DNA from 3 places in the Pseudomonas sp. R4-15 genome. Region 1 is predicted to be linked to each of the others. Evidence: predicted binding sites of a transcription regulator. Region 1 holds the regulator's gene; each other region holds the start of a gene.
What was found. The regulator sigma-54, encoded in region 1, starts transcription at its own class of promoters, with help from an activator protein. The targets are predictions, from matches to a motif close to ANTGGCATNNANNTTGCTNT.

Region 1 (3,977 bases):
AGGCGCAGCTTCAGGCTGTCGCGCAACTGATAAAGATTGAGATGGGTGGTGTCGATCTTCAGATCGGCAAGGTCGGCGATGGGCCCCAGCAGCAGTGATTCGTCACGGATCGCTTCGGCCAGGGAGCGGGTGGCGCTGGTCAGTGGATGACGGCGGCGCGTCTCGGAGAAACGCTTGAGCAGCGTGTCGTCCTCGGCATCGAGATAGATCACGTCGCACTGGATGTGCCGGGCGCGCACTTCGTCGAGCAGTTCCGGAAAACGCTGCAACTGGCTGGGCAGATTGCGTGCGTCGATGGACACCGCGACCTGCGGCTGCAGCAGTTCGGTCTGCAGCAGCGCCCGCTCCGAGAGTTCGGGAAGCAGGGCGGCAGGAAGGTTGTCGATGCAGTAGAAACCGCTGTCCTCGAGCACGTTCAGTGCGGTGCTCTTGCCGGAGCCGGAGCGGCCGCTGACGACGATCAGGCGCATGGCGGTGGCCCGCTCAGCGTCCGTTCTGCACGTCGACCACGATCTGGTACAACGCGTCGGCGCTGTCGGCCTGATGCAGGCGCTCGCGTACGTCGGCGCGGTCGAGCATGCCGGCGATCTGCCGCAATAGCTCCAGATGCTCATCGGTAGCGGCCTGGGGCACCAGCAGGACGAACAGCAGGTCGACCGGAGCGCCGTCGATGGCGTCGAAGTCGACGGGCGTTTCCAGACGCAACACGGCGCTGATCGGCGTCAGGCAGCCGGCCAGCCGGCAGTGGGGGATGGCGATGCCATTGCCAAAGCCGGTCGAGCCGAGCTTCTCACGGGCGATCAATGCCTCGAAGATGTCTTGGGCGGCGAGTTCGGGAAGGTCGCGGGCAACCAGGTTGGCGATCTGTTCCAGAACGCGCTTCTTGCTGCCGCCCGGCACGCCCACGAGGACGCGGCCGGGGGTCAGGATGTTGTCGAGTCTTATCATCGGTTAGGGGTCAGCGGGCGGTCGCGCCCTGCTCTCGATTGAGCTGCTTTTCCTTGTATTTGATCAGTTGCCGGTCGAGCTTGTCGGCCAGCAGGTCGATGGCGGCGTACATGTCGTCGTGCTCGGCATTGGCGACGATCTCGCCGCCGGCAATGTGCAGGGTGGCCTCCACCTTCTGCTTGAGTTTTTCCACTTCCAGGATCACCTGGACGTTGCTGATCTTGTCGAAGTGCCGCTCCAGGCGGGTCAGCTTCTCCTCGATATAGTCGCGCAGGGCGTCGGTCACATCCAGTTGATGGCCACTGATGTTGACTTGCATGCTGCTTCTCCTTATCACCGTTGTTACTTACGACTTCGGATATCGCATGGCCGTCAGATCAGTCGCTTGCGTTCGCTGGAGGGCGCAATGCCCAGGGATTCCCGGTATTTGGCGACTGTCCGGCGGGCCACCTGAATGCCCTGTGCCTCCAGTAAACCAGCGATCTTGCTGTCGCTCAACGGCTTTTTAGCGTTTTCCGCAGCGACCAGTTTCTTGATGATCGCGCGGATCGCGGTCGACGAGCATTCGCCGCCTTCCGCGGTGCTGACGTGGCTGGAAAAGAAGTACTTCAGCTCGAAGATGCCGCGCGGGGTGTGCATGAACTTCTGCGTGGTCACGCGGGAAATGGTGGACTCGTGCATGCCCACCGCTTCGGCGATGTCGTGCAGGACCAACGGCTTCATCGCTTCCTCGCCGTACTCGAGGAAGCCGCGCTGATGCTCGACGATCTGCGTGGCGACCTTCATCAGCGTCTCGTTGCGGCTCTGCAGGCTCTTGATGAACCAGCGTGCCTCCTGCAACTGGTTGCGCATGAAGGTGTTGTCGCTGCTGCTGTCGGCGCGGCGTACGAAGCCGGCGTACTGCGGGTTGACGCGCAGTCGCGGCATGGCTTCCTGGTTGAGCTCGACCAGCCAGCGTTCGTTGTGCTTGCGGACGATGACGTCGGGCACCACGTATTCGGGTTCGCCGGTCTCGATCAGGGAGCCGGGACGTGGATTGAGGCCCTGGATCAGCTCGACGATCTGCTTGAGTTCGTCTTCGCGCAGCTTCATGCGCCGCAGCAATTGGGCGTAGTCGCGGCTGCCGAGCAGGTCCAGGTGGCTGCTCGCCAACTGGCGGGCCTGTTCCAGCCAGGGTGTGCGTGGCGGCAGTTGGGCGAGCTGGATCAGCAGGCATTCGCGCAGGTTGCGTGCACCGACACCGGCGGGCTCGAACTGCTGCACCCGGTGCAGGACGACCTCGACCTCGTCCAGTTCGATCTCCAGCTCGGGATCGAAGCCGGCGGCGATTTCCTCGAGGCTCTCCTCGAGGTAGCCATCGGGGTTGATCGAATCGATCAGGGTCATGGCGATGAGTCGGTCGGTGTCGGACATCGGCGCCAGGTTCAACTGCCAGAGCAGGTGGCTCTGCAGGCTTTCGCCGCCGGAGGTGCGGGCCGTGAAGTCCCACTCGTCGTCGTCATTGCTGGGCAGGCTGCTGGCGCTGGTCTGGTAGACGTCTTCCCAGGCGGTGTCCACCGGGAGCTCGTTGGGGATGCGCTCGCTCTCGCTCCAGTCGCCTTCCTCGCTGTGCTCGGCATGCTCGGAGGTGGGCACGCTGCTTTCCTGGAAAGCGATTTCCTGGCTGCTGGGGTTCTGCAGTTCGTCGCCATCGGCCAGTGGGTCGGAATGGTCGAAGTCCTCACCATCCTCCTGGCGTTCCAGCATGGGATTGGCTTCGAGCGCCTCCTGGATTTCCTGCTGCAGGTCGAGCGTGGAAAGTTGCAGGAGACGGATGGCCTGTTGCAGCTGCGGCGTCATCGTCAGCTGCTGGCCCATCTTTAGAACGAGCGATGGTTTCATGGCAGACCTTGTATGCAGGCGTCTATGCGCCGTCCAACTGCGTAGCGCTCGCGGCGCGCTCTGGAAGCAAATTATATGCCTGATATCGGGGGATATTTCCAGCGCTTATTGCGCGCCAGCGATGGACGCCCCGCGACGCTTGCGCGCGGGGCCTCCCTGAGGCCTAGAGGCGGAACTCGTGCCCCAGATAAACCTCGCGTACGAGGTCGTTGGAAAGGATCTCGGCGGCACTGCCTTCGGCGATCAGTTGGCCGTCGTTGACGATGAAGGCGTTCTGGCAGATGTCCAGGGTCTCGCGCACGTTATGGTCGGTGATCAGAACACCGATGCCCTTTTCGCTGAGGTGGCTGATGATCTGCTTGATGTCACCGACCGAGATCGGATCCACGCCGGCGAAGGGTTCGTCGAGGAGGATGAATTTCGGGTCGGTGGCCAGTGCGCGGGCGATTTCCGCGCGGCGGCGCTCGCCGCCGGACAGGCTCATGCCGCGGCTGTCGCGGATGTGGTTGATGTGGAACTCCTGCAGCAACTCTTCCAGACGGTGCTCGCGACCGGCGCGATCGAGGTCTTTGCGCGTCTGCAGGATGGCCATGATGTTCTCGGCCACGCTGAGCTTGCGAAAGATCGAGGCTTCCTGCGGCAGGTAGCCGATACCGGCACGGGCGCGCCCGTGCATCGGCTGGTGGCTGAGGTCCTGATCGTCGATCAGCACGCGGCCCTGATCGGCACGAACCAGGCCGACGATCATGTAGAAGCAGGTGGTCTTACCTGCGCCGTTGGGGCCGAGCAGGCCGACCACTTCGCCACTGTCGACCGACAGACTGACATCGCGGACGACCTGGCGGCCTTTGTAGGCCTTGGCCAGATGCTGGGCTTTGAGGGATGCCATTACTGGGGCTGGCCTTGTTCGCTGGACTGTTCGCTGCGCTGACGCGGCTGGATGACCATGTCTATGCGCGGTTGCGGCGTACCGACCTGCTCGCCACTGGCGCGGCCGGCGTTGACGATCTGGCGGCGCGTGTCGTAGACGATCTTTTCGCCTTCGAAGGTGTTGCCCTGCTGCTCCACGCGCGCCTGGTCGAGCAGGATGATCCGCTCGTTGTCGGCGAAGTACTGGATGCTGCGGCCGTAGGCCTTGACCAGCGGTT
Region 2 (3,977 bases), 1.5 Mb from region 1:
GCGTCCGCGCACCGCATGGGCATTGGCGCGCGCCGGTGCCAGGCAGTTGTAGATGCTCGCCGGGTTCTCCTCGTCGAGGGCGAAGAAATGCAGCATGCGCTCGGCGTGCAGCGCGCCATGACGCTCGAGATAAGCGTCCATGGTGCCGGTACTGAGCAGCGGCATCGCCAGCTCGTCGAGGCCATCACCTCGGCCGTTCTGCGGCATCAGTGACAGCGAGTAACTGACGTCGAGCATGCGCGCGAGATTTTCCGCGCGTTCCAGGTAGCGTGACATCCAATAAAGGTCGGAGGCGGTTCTCGATAGCATTTGTCAGTCCTCCACCACCCAGGTGTCCTTGGTCCCGCCGCCCTGCGACGAGTTGACCACCAGCGAGCCCTCGCGTAGCGCGACACGGGTCAAACCACCTGGCACGACACGGGTGTCCTTGCCGGAGAGCACGAAGGGGCGCAGGTCGATGTGCCGCGGCGCTATGCCGTTTTCGACGAAGGTCGGGCAGGTGGAGAGACTCAGCGTCGGTTGGGCGATGTAGGCCTCAGGACGAGCCTGCAGGCGCGCCCTGAAGTTTTCGATCTCCTCCTTGGTCGCCGCCGGTCCCACCAACATGCCGTAGCCACCGGAGCCCTGCGCTTCCTTGACCACCAACTCCGGCAGATGCGCCAGCACATGGGACAGTTCTGCCGGCTTACGGCACTGGTAGGTCGGCACGTTCTGCAGGATGGGTTCCTCGGAGAGGTAGAAGCGGATCATGTCCGCGACATAGGGGTAGATCGACTTGTCATCCGCCACACCGGTACCGATGGCGTTGGCCAGCACGACCTGGCCGCTGCGATAGGCCGAGAGCAAACCGGGCACGCCCAGCATGGAATCCGGATTGAAGGCCAGCGGATCGAGGAAGGCATCGTCGATACGCCGGTAGATCACATCGACACGCTGTGGCCCGGAGGTGGTGCGCATGAAGACACGCTCGTCACGCACGAACAGGTCGGCGCCCTCCACCAACTCAACACCCATCTCACGGGCGAGGAAGGCGTGCTCGAAATAGGCACTGTTGAAACGCCCCGGCGTCAGCACCACGACACTCGGATTATCCAGCGGGCTGGAGCTCTTGAGCGCTTCGAGCAACAGGTTCGGGTAGTGACCGATCGGCGCCACCCGCTGCATGGAGAACAGCTCGGGGAACAGCCGCATCATCATCTTGCGGTCCTCGAGCATGTAGCTCACGCCACTGGGCGTGCGCAGGTTGTCTTCGAGGACGTAGTAGGTGCCGTCGCCGTCGCGGACGATGTCCACCCCGGAGATATGCGCGTAGATGTCGCGGTGCAGCTTCAGGCCGCCCATCGCCAACTGGTAGCCATCGTTGGCCAGCACCTGCTCGGCGGGCACGATGCCCTCCTTGATGATGCGCTGGTCGTGGTAGATGTCGGCAAGAAACATATTCAGCGCTTGCACACGCTGGATGCAGCCACGCTCGATGATCTGCCATTCGCTGGCGGGAATCGCGCGCGGGATGATATCGAAGGGAATCAGACGTTCAGTGCCCTGCTCGTCGCCGTAAAGCGTGAAGGTGATACCCGCTCGATGGAACAACAGATCGGCCTCGCGTCTGCGCTGCGCCAGTTGCTCCTCGGGCATCTCCTTGAGCCATCGCTCGAACGCCTGGTAATGCGTGCGGGTATTTCCGCTCGCGTCATGCATCTCATCATAGAAAAGGCGGGACATTCTGAGCTCCTTGTCCGAGTCTCTGAACCATGGCAAGCCGCGTGCCAGGCATTAAATCCTTTTAAAACATATGCTTAGGCATCAAGCACAACTGCAATGCACCATTAAGGTTCAGAGGCATGCAACCGCGAAACGATAAGCGCACCAATTTGGGATGGTGATACCTCCACAGTAGACCGTTACCAGAGCTCGAGGTTGTCACGGCGCAGGCACAAATCACAAGAAGAGCAACGTCCGTAGCAGCAGCGACATCCAACAGCGCTCTACGGTAGGCAGCGCTGGCCAGTAGCGCGCTCGTGGCGCCGCTACGCCAAACTGAATCGGAAGACAATGCGCCCGTGACGGGCGACTAGAGCGCGACGGGTTTGCGCCCGGCCATGGCATGCGCCAGGGTACCGCCGTCGACCAACTCCAGTTCACCGCCCAAGGGAACACCGTGGGCGATACGCGAAACGACCAGGCCACGCGGCATCAGCAGTTGCGCGATGTAGTGGGCGGTGGCTTCACCTTCCACGGTCGGATTGGTGGCAAGAATTGCCTCGCTCACGGCCGAACCCTCGATGCGCGACAGCAACTCGGGGATGCCGATCGCCTCGGGCCCGAGCCCGTCCAGCGGGGACAGGTTGCCACGCAGGACGAAATAGCGCCCGCGGAAGCCAGTCTGCTCCACGGCGAACACGTCCATGGGACTTTGCACCACGCACAGCAGGCTGTCGTCACGGGACGGATCGGCGCATTGCGGACAGAGCTCGTCTTCGCACAGGGTGCGGCAACTGCGGCAGTAGCCCACGCCTTCCATCGCCCGGGTCAGCGCCTGGGCCAGACGCACCCCGCCACTGCGATCACGCTCGAGCAGTTGCAGCGCCATGCGCTGGGCACTCTTCTGGCCAACGCCCGGCAAGGTGCGCAAGGCATCGATCAACTGGCGGATCAGGGGGCTGAAACTCATCGGGCGGCAACTTCGTAATGGATGGGCAAGCATGATCGAATCGGCGCCGCGACAGATCGCGGCGCGCGCAGGGATGCCACCTTAGAACGGCATCTTGAAGCCCGGCGGCAACTGCATGCCGGCAGTCATGCCGGACATCTTTTCCTGGCTGTTCTGCTCGATCTTGCGCACCGCATCGTTGACTGCAGCGGCGATCAGGTCTTCGAGAATGTCCTTCTCTTCCTGCATCAGGCTGTCATCGAGGCTCACACGCTTGACGTCATGGCGACCGGTCATCACCACGCTGACCAGACCGGCACCGGATTGCCCGGTCACCTCGGCGTTGGCCAGTTCTTCCTGCATCTTCTGCATGCGTTCCTGCATCTGCTGGGCCTGCTTCATCAGGCCGGCCATGCCACCTTTCATCATGACGGGGTCACCTCGGTTTTCTGGGTATCTATGGGTTCGATGGTACCGTCGCGGATCACCGCGGCGAATTGCTGCATCATTTGTCGGACCAGCGGATCAGCGTGAATCGCCTCCTCTGCCTCCTTCTGGCGCAGCAGCCGCTTGCGTGCGGCCGCCTGTGCCGGCGTTTCCTGGGTCGGCTTCTGTACTTCGACGCGCAGTTGCACCGAGCGCCCCAGATGCGTGTCCAGCGCGTCGTTCAAGCGGCGCAGCTGGGTGGCGTTGAACAGGGCACTATGCGCCGGGTCCAGGTGCAGCAACCAGCAGTCGGCCTCGACCGAGATCAAGCTGCAGTTGGCTGCGATGCTCCCGGTCAGACCCGCCAGGCCCAGACGCGGGAACAATTCGAGCCACTCGGCCGCAAGACCGCTGGCCGGTTGGACATCGGCCAGCTCCTCCGCCTCGACCGGTGCCTCCTGCTCCTCTTCGCCGCTCTGCTCCAGGTACGCGTAGGCGTCGGCGTCCACTTCATAGTAGTCGTCATGTTCCGGGGGCTCCTCATCGGCGCCCAACGCGGTAATCACATCCGCGTCGGCTTCGTCGATGGGCGGCGCAGCCTGCTGATGCACCTCGGCGACCGGCTCCGCCTCCAACGGCTGGTCGCTCGCCACCGGGCTATCGGGGGATGCGACCGGTGCGAGCGGACCGGGCTCGGGCTCGGGCTCGGGTTCCGCCTCCGGCTCCGGCTCCGGCTCCGGCTCCGGCTCCGGCTCCGGCTCCGGACTATCGTTCCAGGGCAGATCCACGGGAGCCACCTCGACCACTGCCGCCACCGGCTCATCCTCCACCTGGCTGGATTCGGCAACGGGCTCCGGCGGGGCGGCAACGGCAGGCCGCTCGACGACGGGCGTCGCAGCGG
Region 3 (3,977 bases), 880 kb from region 1:
GCGTTGGCAATATTGTTCCCGGTAATATTAAGGTCTTGGCTTGCAGCTCGAAGGCCACTCAGTCCGATGTTGAAAGACATGAATTACTCCTTCGCCGGAGCGCCGGCGATCATTACCGAGGCGCTATTGGCCGATGATTTGAACTTGGGAGAGAGGGACACTGCCCACACCAGCCAGATTGAGCATCATCTGGCCGCCATCCTGCGCAAGGGTCACGCTGTCCACGTTAGCCGGCAGCAGCGTATACAAGCCTTTGGTCTCATCCCCGTAGGTTGCCTGAGCCTCGAACTTATAGGTGCCCGGGGGTAGCGTTTCCCCGTCCGCACCCTTGCCATCCCAAGAGAAGCTGATGTTCCCAGCCTTTTGCTGGCCAAGATTGACACGCGATACGACCGCCCCTGCCCCGTCATAGACGGTGACATAGACGTTCCCGCTGCTTTCAGGAAGTACGAGACTGGCATCGAAAGGCTTACTGGTATCCACCAGCGCAGTTTCCGCAGGCACGATGACCTTACGCCCCACCAGGGAAGACGCCTGCAACGCCTGTGAAGACTGGAACCCGGACAACAGGGAACTCATGCTGTCGTTGAGTTCCTGAACGCCCTCGACCTGACTGAACTGCGCCAACTGGGCAATGAACTCGCCATTGCCCTGGGGCTCCAGCGGACTTTGGTTATTCAACTGGGTCACCAGCAATTGAAGGAACGCGTCCTTCCCCAGCTCGTCGTTCTTCGAGGTACTGCTATCAGACTTTATCTGGTACTGATCGAGAACAGAGCCAGCCGCATTTACTTCGATACTCATGGTCTAGTACTCAGCTATTGGGCTACTGCCCCAGAGTCAGGGCTTTCTGCATCATCGTCTTGGCGGTGTTCATCAGCTCGGCGTTGCTCTGGAAAGCGCGGCTGGCGGATATCATGTCGGCCATTTCCTCGACGACGTTGACGTTCGGGTAGTAGACGTAGCCGTCGGCGTTGGCCGCCGGATTGCTGGGCTCGTAGCGCGCCATCAATTCACTCTGGTCCTCAATCACGCCAGCCACGCGCACGCCACGACCGGCCTCATCCTCACCGCCGAACAGTGAGTTACCAGCGCCCCCCTGAGCTTGCTGCAATACGGTGGCGAACACCGGATGTCGCGCCCTGTAGGTCTGGTCGATACTGGAGGACACCGACTCGGCGTTGGCGATGTTCGAGGCCACGGTGTTGAGACGCACGCTCTGCGCACTCATTCCACTGCCGGCTATACCGAAAATGTTGGATAAGGACATGGCGATCAATCCCCGCGAATGGCGTTCATCAAGCCCTTGAGCTTGCTGTTGAGGAACGTGAAGCTGGCTTGGTAGTCCAGCGCGTTCTGCGCGTACTTGGCCTGCTCAACGTTCTCGTCGACGGTGTTCTGGTCGATCGAAGGTTGCTCGGGCGTGCTGTAGAGCAACCCCGGCTCCCCAAAACTATCGCCCTGGCCCGCGAGATGGTTGCTGCTGGTGGTCGCGACAGACAGCGCCCCATTCTGTAGACGCTGCTGCTGGGCCTGCAGAATGCTGTTGAAGTCCAGGTCACGCGCCTTGTAGTTGGGCGTATCGGCATTCGCCAGATTGTTCGCCAGCAACTCCGCGCGCTGCGCTCGAAATGACAGCGCCTGCTGATGAATGCCTAAGGCTTTGTCGAAACTGATGGTCATGGCTGATGCCTCGCCGCGATTTTACTCGCTAACGAATTAGCAAACGCCATGCCAGAATATAAAATTCTTTAATTTCAACGACTTGGAAGTTCGCCCGCCAATTCATGGACGGAGCGGCAAGTTTTTACCGCCTTGCCGGCGGCCACCTTGCCGCCCCGTGACGGGAAACCGTCACAGAGCGGCAAGCGCGAGCAGGCCTATTTGACCTGGTAGATGATTCCCGGACTGCACTGAACCATTTGGTAAAGGTCGGGCAAGCCGTTGAGCGCCTCCGAAGCGCCCAGGAACAGGTAGCCCCCAGGTTTCAGAGTGGCGTGGATGCGCCGCAGGATGTCTTTCTTGACGTCGGCAGAGAAATAGATGAGCACGTTGCGGCAGAACACCACATCGAACTTGCCCAGCGTGGCGTAGCTTTCCAGAAGGTTGAGCGCACGGAATTCGACGCGAGAACGAATCGCCGCCTTTACCGCCCAGCGGCCACCCTCGCGCGGCTCGAAGAAACGCTGAAGTCGATCCTTGGAAAGGCCCCGCCCCAACGCCAAACTGTCGTACTCACCACTGCGGCACGCATTGAGCATCGCACCGGAGAGATCCGTCGCAACGATCTGCACGCCGCCACGCAGCTGACCCAGGTTCGTGCGCTCGAACTCGTCCACGCTCATCGACAACGAGTACGGCTCCTGCCCCGAAGAGCACGCCGCCGACCAGATGCGCAAACGCTGCCCACCCGAGGCCTTGGCCATTTCTGGCAACACCTTGGTCTTGAGGACCTCGAACGGGTAGGTATCGCGAAACCACAACGTCTCGTTGGTGGTCATCGCGTCGATGACCTTTTCCCGAAGGCCGGCGCGCGGCTGGCTCTGGATACGCTGCACCAGCTCACCGAGGCTAGCGATGTTGTTCTCGCGCATCAGCTTGTTGAGGCGACTGGAGACCAGATACTCCTTGTTCGTCCCCAGCAAGATGCCGCAGGCCTTTTCCAGAAAGACCCTGAACTGTTCGAAATCCAAATTGGTGGAAGACACTGACGTTACGCTGCCTCTATGGAGAGCTTGCGCATCAGGCCCCGGAAGCGGGACCGATGCGTTCGATGACCTTGGCGGCGAGTTCGTCAGGTCGGAATTTGGCGAGGAAGTCGTCTGCACCGACCTTCTTCACCATCGCCTGGTTGAACACGCCGGATAACGAAGTATGCAGGAGAATGCACAGGTCCGACATCCGAGGGTCGTTGCGAACCTCAGCCGTCAGGGTATATCCGTCCATTTCCGGCATTTCGATATCGGAGATCATCATCAACAGCTCGGCGCTTGGCTTCTCGCCCCGCTCTGCCATGGCCTTGAGGTAATTCAGCGCCTGTCGACCGTCGTTGAGCGTTACCACCTCTACGCCAACCGACTCCAGGCAGCGCTGGACCTGCTTGCGCGCCACCGACGAGTCGTCAACGATCAGAACGCGCTTGGTAGCAGCGAGCTGCAGGGTGTCTTCCTTGATGATGCCCTCGGACACTTCAGTCCGCATCGGAGCCACCTCGGCGAGAATCTTCTCGACGTCGATGATCTCCACCAACTGGTTGTCGACCCGGGTGACCGCTGTCAGATAATGCTCACGGCCGGCGCCCTTGGGTGGCGGATGGATGCCCTCCCAATGCATGTTGACGATGCGTTCGACCGAGCGCACCAGGAAACCCTGAACCTTGCTGTTGTACTCGGTGATGATGACGAAGCTGTCCTTGAGTTCCTGCAACGGCCGACGACCTATGGCCTGGGAAAGATCAAGAATCGGAATGGTGCCGCCGCGGATGTTCGCCACGCCCCGCACGACCCGGCTCGACTTGGGCATCACGGTCAGGCGGGGGCACTGCAGCACCTCCTTCACCTTGAAGACGTTGATGCCGTACATCTGATTGCCATCCAGGCGGAACAACAACAGCTCTAGGCGGTTCTGCCCCACCAACTGGGTACGCTGATTTACCGAATCCAACACGCCGGCCATACCGGTTCCCTCGCTGTCTGCATCGCCATCCGAGTAGGCACGGCGCTTGCTTGTGTTCTGGTTATGAAAAGCATGACGACGATTATTCGACGCGTTATGGCATTTGGCCAACTACCGCTACGAGTTTTACCGACTTTACTCGGGGTAGGCTACTGCGGCATCGCTGCCGCCGGCCAAACGGCGCCCGAACAGCTTATCGGCACTACCCAAGGTTACCTTGAGTGGGCTGTGGAAGATTATATCCAGCGTAGCGGCATCGAAGGGCGCTATGAGATTCGCGTCAACACCCTGGACCCCCGACT

Region 2: ACYRGX_RS14860 (circularly permuted type 2 ATP-grasp protein) is a predicted target of sigma-54. The motif match lies at 1,752-1,771, and genes of this name have one in related genera.
Region 3: flgB (flagellar basal body rod protein FlgB) is a predicted target of sigma-54. The motif match lies at 1,720-1,739, and genes of this name have one in related genera.

The regions. Positions count from the first base shown of each region.
Region 1 covers NZ_CM147293.1:1,582,266-1,586,242, forward strand. The annotation lists gene rapZ (RNase adapter RapZ) at 1-470, opposite strand, end outside; gene ptsN (PTS IIA-like nitrogen regulatory protein PtsN) at 484-948, opposite strand; gene hpf (ribosome hibernation-promoting factor, HPF/YfiA family) at 959-1,267, opposite strand; gene ACYRGX_RS07430 (RNA polymerase factor sigma-54) at 1,321-2,829, opposite strand; gene lptB (LPS export ABC transporter ATP-binding protein) at 2,993-3,718, opposite strand; gene lptA (lipopolysaccharide transport periplasmic protein LptA) at 3,718-3,977, opposite strand, start outside.
Region 2 covers NZ_CM147293.1:3,111,463-3,115,439, forward strand. The annotation lists gene ACYRGX_RS14855 (alpha-E domain-containing protein) at 1-309, opposite strand, end outside; gene ACYRGX_RS14860 (circularly permuted type 2 ATP-grasp protein) at 313-1,722, opposite strand; gene recR (recombination mediator RecR) at 2,072-2,671, opposite strand; gene ACYRGX_RS14870 (YbaB/EbfC family nucleoid-associated protein) at 2,753-3,079, opposite strand; gene dnaX (DNA polymerase III subunit gamma/tau) at 3,076-3,977, opposite strand, start outside.
Region 3 covers NZ_CM147293.1:2,459,095-2,463,071, reverse strand. The annotation lists gene flgE (flagellar hook protein FlgE) at 1-80, opposite strand, end outside; gene flgD (flagellar hook assembly protein FlgD) at 124-804, opposite strand; gene flgC (flagellar basal body rod protein FlgC) at 827-1,270, opposite strand; gene flgB (flagellar basal body rod protein FlgB) at 1,276-1,683, opposite strand; gene cheR (protein-glutamate O-methyltransferase CheR) at 1,881-2,708, opposite strand; gene ACYRGX_RS11710 (chemotaxis protein CheV) at 2,743-3,675, opposite strand; gene flgA (flagellar basal body P-ring formation chaperone FlgA) at 3,739-3,977, shown strand, end outside.